One region of the Paenibacillus sp. CCS19 genome, then DNA from elsewhere that is predicted to be linked to it. Evidence: predicted binding sites of a transcription regulator. Region 1 holds the regulator's gene; each other region holds the start of a gene.
The links. Region 1 encodes Rex, which represses fermentation and respiration genes when NADH is low (regulators of the CRP and FNR family bind a similar motif). Its sites were predicted from a motif close to TTGTGAAATATTTCACAA; they were not measured.

Region 1 (4,215 bases):
TGAAGGACAGCCGGGGAGGCGGTCTTCTCAGCCAATTGATTGCGCTGCTGCACGGCGAATCGGAGTCTGGCGTACCCGCATGGATTGAGACGCTAGATGAACTGAGCAAATCATTCACCGGCATACGTGAAGATTGGGACAAAATGTTCGAGCACATGTATACGCTGATGGGGGCGACCGGCGGAGCGCCCGCAGCGCAGACCGAAAATGGTCAGTCGGTATTCCGCATTCGTCCGAATGAACATCCTACGGGATGGTCGACGATTACGGATACGGAGAACAATATTTACGCAGACCTGAATAAGGCCGTTCGTACGCTCGAGAAAACGCTCAATGATATTAAGGACAAAATCGACGATACGCCCATTGTCAATCTCGTTACCGACTTGAACGGCGCGGTCAAGGACTTGGCACGGATTCGTGACGATATGCGGGTGTTCGTTCGCGCAGATAAGCGAGATACGGTATACTGGATGGAAGCGACCGCGCAATTCAAGTCCAAATCGCTGCAATTGAACGCAGTGCCCGCTGATGTCAGCGAGCAGCTGAGGACGCATCTCTTCGAAGCGAAGAAAAGCGTCATTCTAACGTCAGCGACTTTGTCGGTGCAGAAGTCGTTCCAATATGCAAGCGAGCAGCTGGGCTTAGATGGTCTCGAAGAAGCTGGCAAGCTGACAACCGTTCAACTGCCGTCTCCATTCAATTACCGTGAGCAGGCGCTTGTCATCATCCCGCGAAATTTCCCGCAGCTCAAGGGCGCTGGCAGTGATCAGAACTTTGTAAGCTTGCTGGTGAAGTCGCTTACCGATTCAGCTGTTCTATTGGGCGGCAGAATGCTGGTGTTATTCACATCCTACCGAATGCTCCGTCAAGTGTATGACCCGCTCAAGGAAGCGCTGGAGCAGCATCAGATTCAAGTGCTCGGGCAAGGGGTCGACAGCAGCAACCGAAGCAAGCTGACACGCAGATTCCGGCAGCAGAGCGCCTCCGTTCTGCTCGGTACGAGCAGCTTCTGGGAAGGCGTCGACATCCCGGGGGATGCACTGACCTGTCTTGCGATCGTGAGGCTTCCGTTCCAACCGCCTAACCACCCGCTTGTGGAGGCGAAGTCGGAGCTGCTGCTGGCACAGAAGCAGAATCCATTCATGAAGCTGTCGATCCCGCAGGCTGTCATCCGATTCAAGCAAGGGTTCGGACGACTCGTACGTTCTGCGAAGGACCGCGGCATTGTACTCATCTATGATACGCGTGTATTGGAAACGTACTACGGCAAATATTTTCTGTACTCGTTACCCGGACCAAAAATCGAGCATATGCACACGGAGCAGATTGTTCCGCGAATGCGCGAGTGGCTGGGCACCGAGCAGGAAGGGGTGCAGTCATGAAGCAGCAGTTGAAAATATCGGAGGCGGTCGTCAGACGGCTTCCGATCTATTTGCAGGTGCTGAATGAGCTGAGCATCCGCGAGGTGCAGACCGTTTCCTCGCAGGAGCTTGGCCAGAAGCTGGATTTAAATCCGGCGCAAATTCGGAAAGATCTTGCTTATTTTGGCGAGTTCGGGCGCAAGGGGATCGGCTATGACGTCAATTATTTGATCGAGAAGATCCGTCAAATTCTGAACCTTGATACAACGCATTATGCGGCGCTGATCGGTGCAGGTAATCTTGGACATGCGCTGTGCAATTATAATACGTACTTGAAGGATAACGTCCAGATTACGGCTGTATTCGATGCGAGCCCCACCAAGATCGGCACGAAGATTAACGGACTTACCGTCCAGCCCATGGATGCGCTGCGGCAGGTGATTCAAGATCAGCATATCCGGATCGGCATCATAACCGTACCGGCAAGCGAAGCTCAGAATGTAGCCAACGAGTTGGTTGCCTCCGGCATTGACGGGATCCTGAACTTCGCACCTGCCATTCTGAAAGTGCCAGAAGACGTTCGCATTCATCATGCGAATTTTACGACGGAGCTGTTGAGCTTGGCTTATTACATTGAAAAAGAGAGGTTAGAGCGCGATGAGTGAATGGCTGATTAAGAACGGCTTGTTCGTCACAATGAACGATGCACAGCCGATAGTTCGCGGATTCCTGCATGTCATCGATGATCGCATCGCATACATAGGGGAGCAGGAACCGCAAGTTTCCGAAGGAACGGAGATTGTAGGCGGCGAAGGACTTGTCTTTATGCCCGGTTTGATCAATACGCACGGCCACACGCCGATGACGCTGCTGCGCGGATTTGCTGACGATATGGTGCTGCAAACATGGCTGCAGGATAAAATCTGGCCGCTCGAAGCGAAGTTTGACGATAACTCCGCGCATTGGGGCTCGGCGCTTGCGCAGTTGGAGATGCTCAAGACGGGGACGACGGCTTTCGTTGATATGTACGACCGTACGCACATCATTGCTGGCGTTGTAGAGCAATCGGGCCTTCGCGGCGTTCTCGCACGCGGCGTTATCGGCTTCGGTTCGCCTGAAGAGCTTGACGCGAAATTCAACGAGGCTTACAACTTCGCACGTGATTGGAACGGCAAGGCCGACGGCCGAATTGCGACGATGCTGTCGCCTCATGCTCCATATACATGCGGACCTGCGTTCATCGAGCGCTTCGTTCAAGCATCGCACGAGCTGAACGTTCCGATTCATACGCATATGTCGGAGACGGCGGCAGAAGTGGAACAGAATGTGCGCGACTATGGCGCTAGACCCGTTGAACATCTCGATAAGCTTGGTGTGTTCGGTCGCCCGACGCTGCTTGCGCATGCGGTGCATCTCAACGATGAAGAAATCGCGCTGCTGGCAGAACGCGGCGTTGCGATCTCGCATAATGCGGCAAGCAACTTGAAGTTAGCAAGCGGTGTTGCACGCGTGCCGGATCTTCTGCGCGCAGGCGTAACCGTTTCGCTTGGCACGGACGGCGCTGCAAGCAACAATAACCTGAGCACGTTCGATGAGATTCGTCTTGCGGGCCTCATTCATAAAGGCGTCTCCGGCGATCCTACCGCTGTACCAGCAATCGAAGCGCTGAAGCTCGGCACGATCTATGGCGCACGCGCAATCTGGCAGGAATCTTCGATCGGCAGCCTGGAAGCGGGCAAGAAAGCGGACATTATCGCGCTTGATCTGAATAAGCCGCATTTCTTCCCGCTGACGGACATTATCTCGCACCTCGTTTATTCCGGTTCAGGCAGCGATGTTGTGCATGTCTGGATCGATGGCAAGCAAACCGTCCGCAAGGGCGAATGCTTGACGCTGGATGAAGAGCGCATCTATCGAGAAGCACAAGCCGCATTCGAAAGGCTGCTGTAATCCATGCGCGCTACGAGAAAGAAACGTGCTCCTTTCATGAATCCGAAGCGGTGGACGGCGCTTTCGCTCGTCCTGCTGCTTGCGGTCATTGCAGGGCTAGGCATGTGGTACAATACGATTTTCAAAGGCATTTGGTCGGCTGAGGCGCAGGCGAAGCAGCAAGCGATTGAGGCAGCCGCTTTGTCCGAAGTGGATAGCACGGAGAAGTACGTATGGGATGAGACGGTATGGGTCGTCGAAGGTAAGACAGCGGACGGACAAGAGCTGTATGTATGGCTTCGCGACAACGGAACCGAGACGATTCCCGCGTCGAATGCCGTCAGCAAGCAGCAAATTCGCAATTCGCTGCTGCAGACCAAGCCGGACGCTGACATTAAGCATATTAAGCCGGGCATTGTAGAAGGCCAGTATGTATGGGAAGCTTTCTACAGCCGCAGCGAAGGCGGACAGCAGAAGTATGAATATGACTTCTACAACTTCGAGAACGGAACGTTTATCAAGACATTGAAGCTGCCAGCCAAGCAATTAACGCAGTAGTTACGGTCGATCGAATACGAATGGTAATGACGCCGCCAGGTTCTCATCTGGCGGCGTTTCCTTTTATTACACCGCTCATTCGTATATCAGTTGTGATATACTCATCGTATAGCAAATGAGGCAAACGAATCATTGATTGATATAGATTGCGAGACTTTAGGATGAGTTGATCGATGATAAATTTACTTATATAGGAGGTCATACGATGCGAATTCGATTGATTCCTGCACTCGTGTCGGTTGCAGTCGGTGTCGGCTTGTTGTTCGGTGGCTGGTATACGTATGATCAATTCGCGGTCAAAGGACCGCTTGAGAAGGCGATAAGCAAGCTGCCTGATGTCGTGGAATCGACATCGAGTTTCAAT
Region 2 (4,215 bases), on a different contig from region 1:
TTTTGATGTATCCGTTCCCTTGTAGCACTGCCGTAAAGCCGCTGCCGGCGAGGATAGTACCGGTATTGCTAACGACGCCAGTGAATGTCTTCACGCCGTCGCCTTTAACGCCCTGAATGCCTTGTAGCCCTTGAGGACCTTGCGGGCCAGTAGCGCCTACTGGTCCAGTAGCACCAATTGGCCCAGCAGGACCGATGTCGCCCTGATCCCCTTTTTCACCTTGAAGACCCTGAGCGCCAGTGTCACCTTTTGGACCTTGGGCACCCGTCGCGCCTGTCGCACCGACTGGACCGGCAGGTCCTGCGTCGCCTTTAACGCCTTGAAGCCCTTGGGCGCCAGTGTCGCCTTTCGCACCTTGGGCACCTGTCGCACCGGCAGGACCTGCAGGTCCTTTGTCGCCTTGAATGCCTTGCGGACCTTGAGCGCCAGTGTCGCCTTTTGGACCTTGGGCACCTGTCGCGCCTGTCGCACCGACTGGACCAGCAGGTCCTGTGTCGCCTTGAACGCCCTGCAGGCCTTGGGCGCCAGTGTCGCCTTTCGCACCTTGGGCACCTGTCGCGCCAGTGTCACCCTTCGTGCCTTGAGCGCCTGTCGCTCCTGTAGCACCCGTGCTTCCCGTCAGACCGGTGTCGCCTTTATCTCCCTTGTCGCCTTTCGGACCGATCACGTTCCACGAAATCAGCGTCTCTGCTTTCGTGCAGGTCGGTTTTTTCCCTTTCGTTAGCGGAGCCGTGTTTGGCAGCAGCAGACGCATCGTTCCATCCTGCTTGACGCATGCCTCCAGCACTTGCATCTCTTTAGTGGTGGACGTTTTCGTAGTTGCTGCGTACACACCAACACCCGAAATACATAAGAACATAATAACCATAATCGCAATAAACAGCTTTCGATTAATATACATGGACAATGGCACCCGCCTACAAAGTAATAAGTTACGAAACGAATCATAAATGAACGGTAAATAATCGTCAATATGGAGGCAGGGTGCATGTGAAATAAAAAACGCCAGCGAGCAAAATGCTCACTGGCGTCCTAATTATAATTAGTGTGCGAGTGCGAACAGGCCGTTAATGTGCGACAGGTAACGGATGTTGGAAGCTTCCTTCATCAGCGAAGCAGGCAGACCTTTGAGCTGCGTGTTGTTGCCACCGATGGAGCCGACGCCGTCCTTGCGGCCCAGGCTTGCAAGCGTACCGGAGAATACAGGATTGAATTTCTCCATAGCGCCGCCGCGGATTGCTGCAGCCAGGTTCAAGCCGACGAGCTCACCCATTTGCCATGCCAGCTGAGCTGTTGGCGGGTAAGGACGTTCGCTGCCCTCTGGGAATACAACCGCGCAGTCGCCTGCGAGGAATACGTTCGCGTGCGAAGTCGATTGCAGCGTAGGCGTAACCGTGGAACGACCGCGGTCTTCTGCAAGTCCGCAGCTGCCAACGATCGGGTTGCCTTTAACGCCGCCCGTCCAGATGATCGTGTTGGACTCGATTTTGCTTCCGTCCTTAAGCGATACCGTATCTTTGGAAGCCTCCGTAATCGCGACGCCCGTCAGGAACTTGATGCCGCGCTTCGTCAGGCTCTCAACCGAACGCTCGATCAGCGGTTTAGGCAGCATCGGGAGAATGCTTGGGCCTGCTTCTACGCAGTAGATGCTGATGTCGCTGAAGTTGATGCCCTTGCTGCGGCAGATCTCCGGCAGTTTATCAGCGAATTCGCCAACGAGCTCTACGCCCGTCAAGCCGCCGCCGCCGACAACGATCGTAGCGTCTTTCTTGTCGCCCGATTTCTTGTAAGCGTCAAGACGCGCTTCAACGTGAGCGCGGATTTTGTTCGCGTCAGCAGCCGATTTCAGCACGAGGCTGTTCTCTTCGAGGCCAGGGATGCCGAAGTAGTTCGTTTCGCTGCCAAGTGCAACAACGAGGTAATCATACTTCAATGTGGAACCGCCATCGAGAACGACTTGGTTCTCGTTAGGGTTAATGTTCTTAACGGAATCAACGAGAACGTTGATGCCTTTGCTGCCCAGCAGTTTATTCAGCGGAAGCGCTACGGCGCCTTCTTTGATCGTGCCGCCAGCCAGACGGTGAAGCTCGGTAATAATTTGGTGAGTAGAGAAACGGTTTACAAGCGTAATGGTTGCTTCTGCAGCAGACAATTCCTTGCGCGCGGACAGCGCTGCAAGGACGCCGCCGTAACCGCCGCCCAGAATCAAAATTTGTTTCGACATGTCCATCCTCCATTCGTACTCAACGACTATCGTTGGTTGTGGATCTTCAATCGCGTGCTGCGATGCTTATTTCCGTTCAGCCAGTACGTTCAAGAAAGCTTGCGCGAAGCGAAGCGTCTTTTGAACTTCTGGATCTTTGAGCATTTTGAGCATACCGAACAGACCGACTGTCGTCGTATCCGCTTGCGCGCGCTCGTTCGCTTCCATAGCTGCTGCAGCGATGCCTTTTGCTTTCTCCGTGACAGGCGTTACGAATTCGCCGATACCGTGCGCGAAGTCGTTGATGAGCACCTTATCCGTAGCGATGTTGTACGCGAAGTCATAAGCCTTCGTGAGCGTCGTCACCATCTCGGCCAGCTTCGGCAGATTGTCCACCAATACAGTCAAGGATTGCTGGATTTCTGGATTCGTCAATTGTTCAAGCACGTCTAACGGTTTGGATTCAACAGATTGCGACATGAGAACGTCCTCCTTTACGTTGAAATAGGTTAGGTTTAGTCTTCTCGATTGTGCCAATCACTAACGCGTATAATTGTTGAATAGTTTGCAACATTTTTCACAAAAGAAATCGCAGCATAGGCGTTGTTCTCGGTGAGTGGCAAAATGCTTTAGCGACGATGACCTAATCGGTTTGTTTACCTATGTTATATAGTTTACACCTTTTTGTTTCGAAATTAAAAAGTTTTTTTCAAAATGAAAGGTAATTTTAATGCAAACGGTAACATTATGCATAAGTGTTACATTTAGGACCAAACTATGACGGGCCATTCCGAGCGCAACAAACATACGTATTAGGGAGATGACCGTCATGAAACCATTGATGATGTTTACGGCGGCAGCGCTATTGGCTGCTTCGATCTCGCCGTCGATTGCGGGTGCCGCAGCAAGAGCGGAGGGAATGAAGTTAAGCGTTCAATACGCGCCAAGCTCCGACATACGGCAGCAGACGCTGACGAATTCTGCGGTTAACTTCTCCAAAGAGATGCGCAGGTTGTGGATTGAGCATATCAGCTGGACAGGGCTTTATATCGTTAGTGCACTCGCTGGATTGGAAGACCAGCAGCAAGTGCTCGCTCGATTGCTTCGCAATCAGCAGGATATCGGCAACGCGATCAAACCGTATTACGGAGATGCCGCCGGCAACCAGCTTGCCACTTTGCTTCAGGAGCATATTATGCTCGCGGGCAAAGTACTTGATGCAGCGAAGGCTGGGAATTCGTCAGATCTGAACAAGTATAATGCGGATTGGCATCGGAATGCAGATGAAATTGCACGGTTCCTGGCAGCAGCGAACCCGAATTTGAATGCCAAGTGGCTGCAGGACATGCTATATACGCATCTGAAGCTCATCACGGATCAGGTCGCTGCACGTCTGAAGAAAGACTGGCAGGCGAATATTCATGCAATCGATCAGAACGAGGCGCATATGCTTCATTTTGCCGATGTACTGTCAGAAGGCATTGTTAAGCAGTTTCCAAAACAATTTCAATAGTCGCCTGTAGTTGGTCAATCCGCAGGCACCTCACACAGCCTCTGTCCCGCATCCTTTGGGATGGAGGCTGTTTGCCTTGTCGGTGAAGTTTCGGTTTGTTCATGATCCGGTTTGCTATTGATCGGACAGTCGCTCCAACATTGCATTGCCTGAGCTGCTGACGCGTACATAGGCGAAGCGCGCTTCTTGTTGCACCTCTGCCCCCGTTCCCTCTGGGACGAAATACGTTTCGATGCCGTAATGGACCGTCCCCCAACCGTTCCAACGGCCGTTAATGATTACTTCATTAGGGCCGAGTGCTTCTTCTTTCTTATACAAGCGGTTGAACTGGTACACGCCATTAGCATCGGGTTTAAGCACTACTTTCACTTTACGAGTATTACCATCCTGACGCTCTATCTGAGCGAATTGGGCTGGCGTTGAAATCGTATAAGAAACGGTGACATAGTCGCCTTGCAGCATCGAACGAGGGTCGATTGGCGCGATCGCCAGCTTGATC
Region 3 (4,215 bases), on a different contig from region 1:
CTACCGCACAACGGCTTACCCTGCCACTTAGTAAACAATCAACAATTAACAGTTAACACACTTTAATGCTCTATCTAAGCCCCGCGCACAACGAAAAAGCCGGCGCAATAGCGCCGGCCTCATCGATACACTCTCTAGCCGACCGCAGTCTCAATCGACTGAATAAGCGACTTCAGCTTATCCGCCGACTTGTGCAGCAGCGTTCTCTCTTCGTCTGTCAGCACGATGTCGAGCACCTCGCGAACGCCTTGGCGGTCGACGACGCATGGTACGCCCAAGTACACATCCGATACGCCATGGTAATCGTTCAGCAGCGTCGATACGTTCAATACAGCCGCTTCGTTGTGCAGGATCGCCGTTACGATCCGGTCCAGCGCCAGCGCGATCGCATAATAAGTCGCGCCTTTTGCTTCAATAATCTGATACGCCGCATCGCGTGTATTCGTGTAGATGCGCGTCTTCGCTTCTTCATCCAGCTTCAGCTGCGAGCCCGCTACGTTGGCAAGGCTCCATACCGGCAGCTCCGAATCGCCGTGCTCGCCGATAATGTGAGCATGCACGCTGCGCGGATCGAGCTCCAGCTCTTCGCCGATCAGATAGCGGAATCGAGCGCTGTCGAGCAGCGTACCCGAGCCGATGACCCGGTTCGTCGGCCATGCCGATTTGCGCAGGCAGAAGTAGCTCATTACATCAACCGGATTCGTCGCGATCAGCAGAATGCCGTCTTCGTTATATTTCAGCACCTCCGACACAATGCTGTCGTAGATGGCGATGTTTCGTTTCAGCAGATCGACGCGCGTTTCGCCCGGCTTCTGGGCTGCGCCTGCCGTAATGATAATAATGTCTGCGCCTGCGCAGTCCTCATAAGTGCCCGCCCACACCTTCGTCTGGCCGACGAACGGCATGCCGTGATTCATATCCAGCGCATCGCCAACAGCCTTCGCTTGATTCGCGTCTATAAGCACCAGCTCATCCGCACGTTCCCGCAGCAGCAATGTATAAGCAGTCGTCGAGCCTACCGCGCCTACCCCGATTACAACAACTCTTGTTTTCTTCATGGTTGATTCCCCTCTTCTTCGAATGGTTTATTAACCGTGTGATACATGAAGCCCATTAATATCGCGCCGCCGACCATATTGCCAAGCGTCACGGGAATTAGATTATGAATAATACCGCTTAAAGTAACCTGTCCAGGCTCCCCAACGACCAAGCCGATCGCGAACGTGCACATATTAGCGACACTATGCTCGTAACCGGATATGAAGAAGCAGAAGACGAATAACATCATCGTGAACAACTTCGGCCCGTCGCCCTTCATCGCCATCGGAATGAAGAAGGCCAGACAGACAAGCCAGTTACAGAGCAGCGCCCGGAAGAACAATTCGAAGGTAGAGGCGTGCAGCTTCTTCTCGACTACGCTTAGAAGAAATCCATTCACTGAAACATCTCGGAACAAGCCGGTCGACCAGATAAGCAGCGCGAATGCGAACGCCCCCAGCACGTTGCCGATATAGCAGAGCAGCCACATTCGGGCAACCGTCGGCCACGCCAGCTTCCGGCGCAAACCCGCAATCGTGAAGTAGAACGTGTTACCGGTGAATAAATCACCGCCCCCGTACGAGATAAGTATGATCGCCGAGCCGAACGTCAGCGCAGCCATTGGGTACGCAAGCGGACTGTGTTCATTGAAGAATGCGCCGCCGGACTTGAACGCCACGATGACGCCGAAGCCGATGAACATGCTGGCGAGCATCGCGCGGAGCAAGGATGTCAGCTTGCTTACCTCATAAATATGATGCTTCTTCAACGCAAGCTGTTCGACTTGCTGCAATGGGATATGCTCCATATTTCCCGCCTCCTGCCGCCTTAAGGATAGCCTTCATTATAGGGCCGGCTCATTCATTCCGCTGTGATGTTTGTCACAATCGAGCGGGCGAAGCACCCATTTATAACAACAGCAATCCCAATCCGTATAATTTTAACAAAAATAAGAAGTTGATCCATAAGCCATAAGCACTGGCCTACTGAACAACTTCTTATCATTAAAACGATTAACATGTTTAATGGAAACCGATTACCCTGCCGCTTCAGCCAGCGGCATCGCAGTCTTGCGGCCATAAACGATCCGAGACAGCGCCACGCTTATCTCGTACAGCAGCACGAGCGGTACATATACCATCAAATGCGAGATCAAGTCCGGCGGAGATATAAGCGTTGCAACTACGACTAGAATCAGATAAGCGTAACGTCGCATGCGGCGCAAGACCGTCGGCGTCAGCAGACCGATGCGGGTTAGAAACATGACCACGACCGGCAGTTCGAACGCAATAGCTAGCGGAATAACGATGCTGAACATGAAGCCAAAATATTGTGAAACACCATACGTTTGCACAAGCTGCATGCTTTGCGCAATCTGAGTCGTAAAGCGGAAGCTCATTGGGAAGACGACGAAATAACCGAACGAGATGCCTATGACGAAGCATGCCGTGGTGTAAGGTACGTAACGCAGCGCTGCCGACCTTTCCGTAGGATGCAGGCCCTGCTTAACAAACCCCCATAGTTGGAACAAAATGAACGGCAGCGATACGGCAATTGCGAAGAGGAACGCAATGTTCATATACAAGCGAATGCCATCCCACGGCGAGAAGACGTTCCATGTAATGCTGGAAGCAGGCGGAACACTCTTGAGATAGTTCAATACCTTCGGCGCAAGAAACAACCCGACAGCCATAGAGACAAGAACAACGGCTAATATACGCCACAGCCTAGTGCGCAGCTCCGACAGATGCGCAATGACGGTCATTGTCGTTTCATCGCTAATCTTCATTCGTTGCTCACCCTTCCAAGCTTGCGGAGCTCGAACGTATTGTAACCGTCCCGCAGCCGTTCGTTAATTTCCTTCAGCTTCTCCACATCTTCGAATGAGAACTTCCTTGCCCCGCCCTTCGTCCGGATCGGGAAAACCAACTGTTTCTCCTCGTAATACCGGATTTGTCTTTCCGTCAAACCAGTCAAGTCGCACACAGTTCCGATGCTCATTACCTTCTCCTTCATCGCCCAACTGCCTCCCCTACTGCGTCTCGTTAGTGGTCTCGGGCTCGAGAGCCCCGCAGAAGTTTATGTTATATAACCTTACACAGAACTTCCTTGGACGAAATATTATCAGCATCCTCCTGAAAACTCAACGGGGCTATTAGAACTATTTTCATAGGCTTTTTAAAATAAACTACGTTAAAACAGCCGTTTTTATCGCGTTTGTAACGTTTCGATTCATTTTAATTATCGCATCGATAACTTTTATTTATGTTAGGTTTCCTTACAAAGAGTTGGCGAATCTTTCATCCCCCATGCTACAGTGTGGGCAGAGTCAGACAACGACCTACCAAAGGAGCTGAGCACATGGAGACGAAAGAAACGCCCAATGAAGTATCCCGCAGGCAATTTCTAACGACAGTCGGCAAGATCGGCGGCGCAGCGGCCGTATTCAGCGTCATGGGCACGATGGGGCTATTCACCCCAGAGACGATGAAAGCTGCCGAATACGAACCTCCATCCAGTTGGGATCTGAAAGGCACGAACCGTTCCGGCAAAAAGATCGTCATCCTCGGCGCAGGTGTCGCTGGTCTGACAGCAGCCTATGAGCTCGGCAAAGCCGGCTATGACTGCACGATCCTCGAAGCGAGAGCACGCTCCGGCGGCCGCGCCTGGTCGGTGCGCAAAGGCACGACCGTCACCGAGGTCGGCGGCCAGAAGCAAGTCGCCCGCTTCGATGACGGCCACTACCTCAACGCTGGACCAATGCGCATCCCGCAATTCCATGTCACGATGGAATACTGTCGAGAGTTCGGCATTGAGCTCGAGCCATTCAACAACGTCAACGAAAGCGCCTACTATTACAACGAAGGCGTTGGCGAGCTGTCCGGCCAACGTGTCCGCAAACGTGCGGGCAAGGCCGATTACAGAGGCTATGTCAGCGAATTGCTGGCGAAGGCTGTCAATCAACCAGGCCTCGACTTGCCGCTTACGCCAGAGGAGAAAGACAAGGTCGTCGCTTACCTTCGTTCAGAAGGCAACCTCGACGCCGACCTGTTCTACAAAGGCTCTTCGCGCGGAGGTTACAAGGACGAACCCGGCTCACGCCTTGACGCCGGCGTTATCCGCGATCCGTTCAGCATGAAGGCGATCATCAACTCCGGCTTCGGCAGCTTCTTCAGC
Region 4 (4,215 bases), on a different contig from region 1:
GCGCTGCGTCCATCGGGTAGTCGTTCATAATGACAACTGCGAGCGGTCCGAGCATGCTCCAGACCATGAAGCTAATGTCGAAGTAAGCGAAAGCGCTAAACAACGATGGGGTATGACCGCTTTTCAAGAAACCTTTTCCTGCCATTGAACCATTCTCCTCTCCATGTGACCAAGCTTTCTCTCTTTTTTCTTTCTCTGTTCTTTCTCTGTTGTGTTTCTCTCTCTTGAACCGTTCGTTCTCTCCGTACTCCTTGAAACACGCTTTCCTCATGGCGTCTATGCCAAAAAGGGGCCAAATCGCTCCCCTCCCATAAGGAAGGTTTGCAATTTGGCCCCATTGCCCACGACAGGTACAGCATTGTACCGGCCGGTATCGATTCACCGCATTGTGAATGTAATTGGATTATATGCGACATGTTATTTGCATGTCAATATACCTTACACAAACAAATTTGAATGCTGGAAATCGATATGGAAATGCTGTCTTTCTGCATGAAAACCCGCATCAGCCGTGAATAAGCTGATACACCTTTACGATCGAAGCGGCGACATCGCCCATTCGTTTCCGTTCATTCATCGCCTGCTTGCGTAGAAAATCGTAAGCCTCGCTTTCGCTTATGCCACGAATCTCACATAGAACAGCTTTGGCTTGATCGATCCACTTGCGCTCCTCAATCCGCTGCATCAGCTGCTCGCGTTCCTCGCTCCAGCGCCTGCGTTGCTGGTGGATGCGAGCACCCCACATGACCGCATGTTTCAACTCTGACGCAGTCATGGAAGGAAACAGTACACCATCTAATGCGAAACCCCAGTCCATCTGAGCTGGCAGCTTCTGTTCCGTACAGTGCCATAACAGCGGGACGCGCCGCATTGCGGTGAGCGCCGCCTGCCAATGATGCAGCCGTACATATGGAACGGCTATAACGACACCGTCGACGACTGCAATGAGGCCGCACGCCTCCTGCTCTGAACGCGCACGATGGATCGTTCGGCAGCAATCTTGGAGCCGATCTCGTAATCCACTCATCTCGTCATCTTCAATGAGCAGAATCGTTTTCATATCGATGACTCATCCCTCCGATTTCTGGCAAATCAATTGTTATAAAATATAACATAGAGCCTGAAAGCTGTCGACGGCTAAAAGTACTGATTCTCTATATAAAGGGAATTTTAAGAGATGATTGATATTTTTGTGTAAGGTTAGTTGACATCAATTCATGAGCTCGGTATACTGAGGCTATTAAGTCCAATAGAAGTCGGCACAATGGCGTGCCGCAAACGATGGCAATGGAGCCTATCTCACTCGTACGGCATGCGTAATCAAGCATGGTCTGCGGGAGGGATAGGCTTTTTATGTCTCTAAGATGTAGTTCAAAAAGTCGTCTTCTGAAATTTTGAACATGCAATCTAAGGAGACGGCGGCTGCCAGTAACGTGCGAATATAAAGAGAAATGGGCTTCGACAGGAGGAGAGACGATGAAGAAACTAGTAATGATCGGCAACGGCATGGCTGGCGTATCGTTTGTAGAGCAGCTGCTTAAGCTGAACCCTCATCGGTACGACATTACGATTATTGGATCGGAACCTCATCCGAACTACAACCGGATTATGCTTTCCTCAGTGCTGGCCGGTGAAGCGACGATGGAAGATATCGTATTGAACAGCTGGGAATGGTATAAAGAGAACAATATTCAGCTGCATGCCGGACAGACGGTGACGGCAGTGGATACGGAAGCGCGGACGGTAACGACGAATCTCGGACTTCAATTGGAATATGACGAGCTGGTGTTCGCGACGGGCTCGCTGCCATTCATGCTGCCGCTGCCAGGCGCAGACAAAGAAGGCGTTATCGCCTTCCGCGACATTAAAGACTGTGAGACGATGCTCTCCGCATCGCAGCAATATAAGAAGGCAGTCGTTATCGGCGGCGGTCTGCTCGGACTTGAAGCGGCTCGCGGCTTGGTCAATCTGAACATGGAAGTTCACGTTGTCCATATTCACCACTACCTCATGGAGCGTCAGCTGGATGAGACGGCGGCGAAGTTGCTGCAGGCGGAGCTGGAGCGTCAAGGGATGAAGTTCCTGCTCGCGAAGAACTCCGACACGATCATCGGCGGCGACCGCGTCGAAGGACTCACCTTCAAGGACGGCACATCCGTCGAGGCGGATCTGATCGTCATGGCAGTCGGCATTAAGGCGAACTCGCTACTTGCGAAGGACGCGGGCATTACGGTTAACCGCGGCATCGTCGTAGATGATTATATGCAGACGAATATCCCGAACGTGTATGCAGTCGGCGAATGCGCCGAGCATCGCGGTATCGTATACGGACTCGTCGCTCCGCTCTATGAGCAAGGCGCCGTATTGGCGAAGAAGCTTGCGGGTATTGAAGCGGATGGTTATCAGGGTTCGGTTCTGTCGACGAAGCTGAAGATCTCCGGCGTCAACGTATTCTCCGCAGGCGACTTCTCCGACGGACCGGATACGAGAGCGCTGCGAGTGCAAGACGATCTGGACGGAATTTATAAGAAGGTTGTGTTCAAGGACGGCAAGATTTCTGGTGCTGTACTGTTCGGCGATACGTCGGAAGGCTCCAAGCTGTTCTCTTATATACGCAAAGGCGAGAGCTTCGCGGGCCGCGAGAAGGAAGTATTGTTCGGCTCGGGTGGCGGCGGCGGTAAAGCGAGCGGTCCCGATGATCAAGTGAAAGCGATGAGCGGCGACGAAATCGTCTGCGGCTGTAATGGGGTAACGAAGGATACGATCGTTGAAGCCATTACGGAAAAAGGCTGCGTAAGCGTCGGCGAGATCAAGGCGTGCACGAAGGCGTCTGGCTCCTGCGGCGGCTGTAAGCCGCTGGTTGAAGCGATCCTGCTGGCGACGGTTGGTGCGGATAATGTCACGGCCGTGAAGGAAGGCATCTGCAGCTGTACGACACACTCGCGCGATGAAGTTGTAGAAGCGATCAAAGGGATGCGCTTGACGACCTCCCGTGAAGTAATGGCAGTGCTCGAGTGGAAAAATCCGGAGGGCTGCTCCAAATGCCGTCCAGCGCTCAACTACTACCTCGGCATGGTATGGCCGGCGGAGCATGAAGATGAGCTGGAATCGCGTTTCGTCAACGAACGGAACCACGCGAACATTCAGAAGGACGGCACATACTCCGTTGTGCCTCGTATCTACGGCGGCGTTACGACGCCGGAGGATCTGAAGCGGATTGCGGAAGTAGCGGAGAAATACGAAGTGCCGCTTGTGAAGATTACCGGCGGTCAGCGGATCGACCTGCTCGGCGTGAAGAAAGAGGATCTTCCGAAGATGTGGAAGGATCTCGACATGCCGTCGGGCTACGCTTACGGCAAGACGCTTCGTACCGTTAAGACGTGCGTCGGCAAGACGTTCTGCCGCTTCGGCACGCAGGATTCGATCCAAATGGGCATCGATATGGAGAAGAAATTCGAGCGTCTCAATACGCCGCATAAAGTGAAGCTGGCCGTGTCGGGCTGCCCGCGGAACTGCGCGGAATCGACGATCAAGGACCTTGGCGTTATCGCGATCGACGGCGGCTGGGAGATCTATGTCGGCGGCAACGGCGGTACGAAGGTCCGCGCAGCGGAGCTTCTCGTCAAAGTGAAGACCGAAGAAGAAGTGCTGGAATGGACGGGTGCATACCTGCAGTACTACCGTGAGGATGCGACCTACCTGGAGCGCACGAGCGAGTGGGCGGCGCGCGTTGGTCTGGATGCGATCAAGAAAGCGCTGGAGAAGAAGGAAGACCGTGATGCGCTGAACTCGCGGATCGATCATACGCTCGGTCTGACGCAAGACCCATGGAAACAAATCATCGAGAATGACGAGCTTCGCAGCGCTTTCGATGCATTGACGGCACCGGTTCATGCAGAAGCTGCAGCAACGGTAACGAACAACGGAGCGGCCGATCTAGGGAATAGCCCGGCTTAGTATAGAGAGAGAGCGATTCGAGAGGAGAGAGCGGCATGGAGCAATATTTGATCGGACATATTACAGAGTTTCCGGAGCGCCGGGGTAAGGTGTTTCGAATGGGAGAGCTGGAGCTTGCGCTGTTCAAGCTGAGCGACGGCACCGTGAAGGCGGTCGAGAACAGCTGCCCGCATAAGCAGGGGAAGCTGTCCGAAGGGATGGTATGCGACGGTCATGTCTACTGTCCGCTTCATGACTGGAAGATCAACTTGACCAATG

Region 2: a site for Rex is predicted at 2,769-2,786, ahead of SBI19_RS16655 (DUF1641 domain-containing protein). Genes of this name have one in related genera too.
Region 3: a site for Rex is predicted at 1,908-1,925, ahead of SBI19_RS24510 (formate/nitrite transporter family protein). Genes of this name have one in related genera too.
Region 4: a site for Rex is predicted at 1,385-1,402, ahead of nirB (nitrite reductase large subunit NirB). Genes of this name have one in related genera too.

The regions. Positions count from the first base shown of each region.
Region 1 is NZ_BTCK01000064.1:6,754-10,968, forward strand. It holds gene dinG (ATP-dependent DNA helicase DinG) at 1-1,385, shown strand, start outside; gene SBI19_RS27255 (redox-sensing transcriptional repressor Rex) at 1,382-2,029, shown strand; gene SBI19_RS27260 (amidohydrolase) at 2,022-3,314, shown strand; gene SBI19_RS27265 (cell wall elongation regulator TseB-like domain-containing protein) at 3,318-3,851, shown strand; gene SBI19_RS27270 (hypothetical protein) at 4,057-4,215, shown strand, end outside.
Region 2 is NZ_BTCK01000023.1:64,317-68,531, forward strand. It holds gene SBI19_RS16645 (collagen-like domain-containing protein) at 1-901, opposite strand, end outside; gene SBI19_RS16650 (NAD(P)/FAD-dependent oxidoreductase) at 1,043-2,224, opposite strand; gene SBI19_RS16655 (DUF1641 domain-containing protein) at 2,291-2,683, opposite strand; gene SBI19_RS16660 (glycosyltransferase) at 3,024-3,716, shown strand; gene SBI19_RS16665 (GDYXXLXY domain-containing protein) at 3,831-4,215, opposite strand, start outside.
Region 3 is NZ_BTCK01000048.1:28,940-33,154, forward strand. It holds gene SBI19_RS24505 (L-lactate dehydrogenase) at 135-1,058, opposite strand; gene SBI19_RS24510 (formate/nitrite transporter family protein) at 1,055-1,846, opposite strand; gene tatC (twin-arginine translocase subunit TatC) at 2,075-2,827, opposite strand; gene SBI19_RS24520 (MerR family transcriptional regulator) at 2,824-3,054, opposite strand; gene SBI19_RS24525 (flavin monoamine oxidase family protein) at 3,400-4,215, shown strand, end outside.
Region 4 is NZ_BTCK01000005.1:38,620-42,834, forward strand. It holds gene SBI19_RS05965 (nitrate/nitrite transporter) at 1-145, opposite strand, end outside; gene SBI19_RS05970 (ANTAR domain-containing response regulator) at 506-1,060, opposite strand; gene nirB (nitrite reductase large subunit NirB) at 1,477-3,957, shown strand; gene nirD (nitrite reductase small subunit NirD) at 3,993-4,215, shown strand, end outside.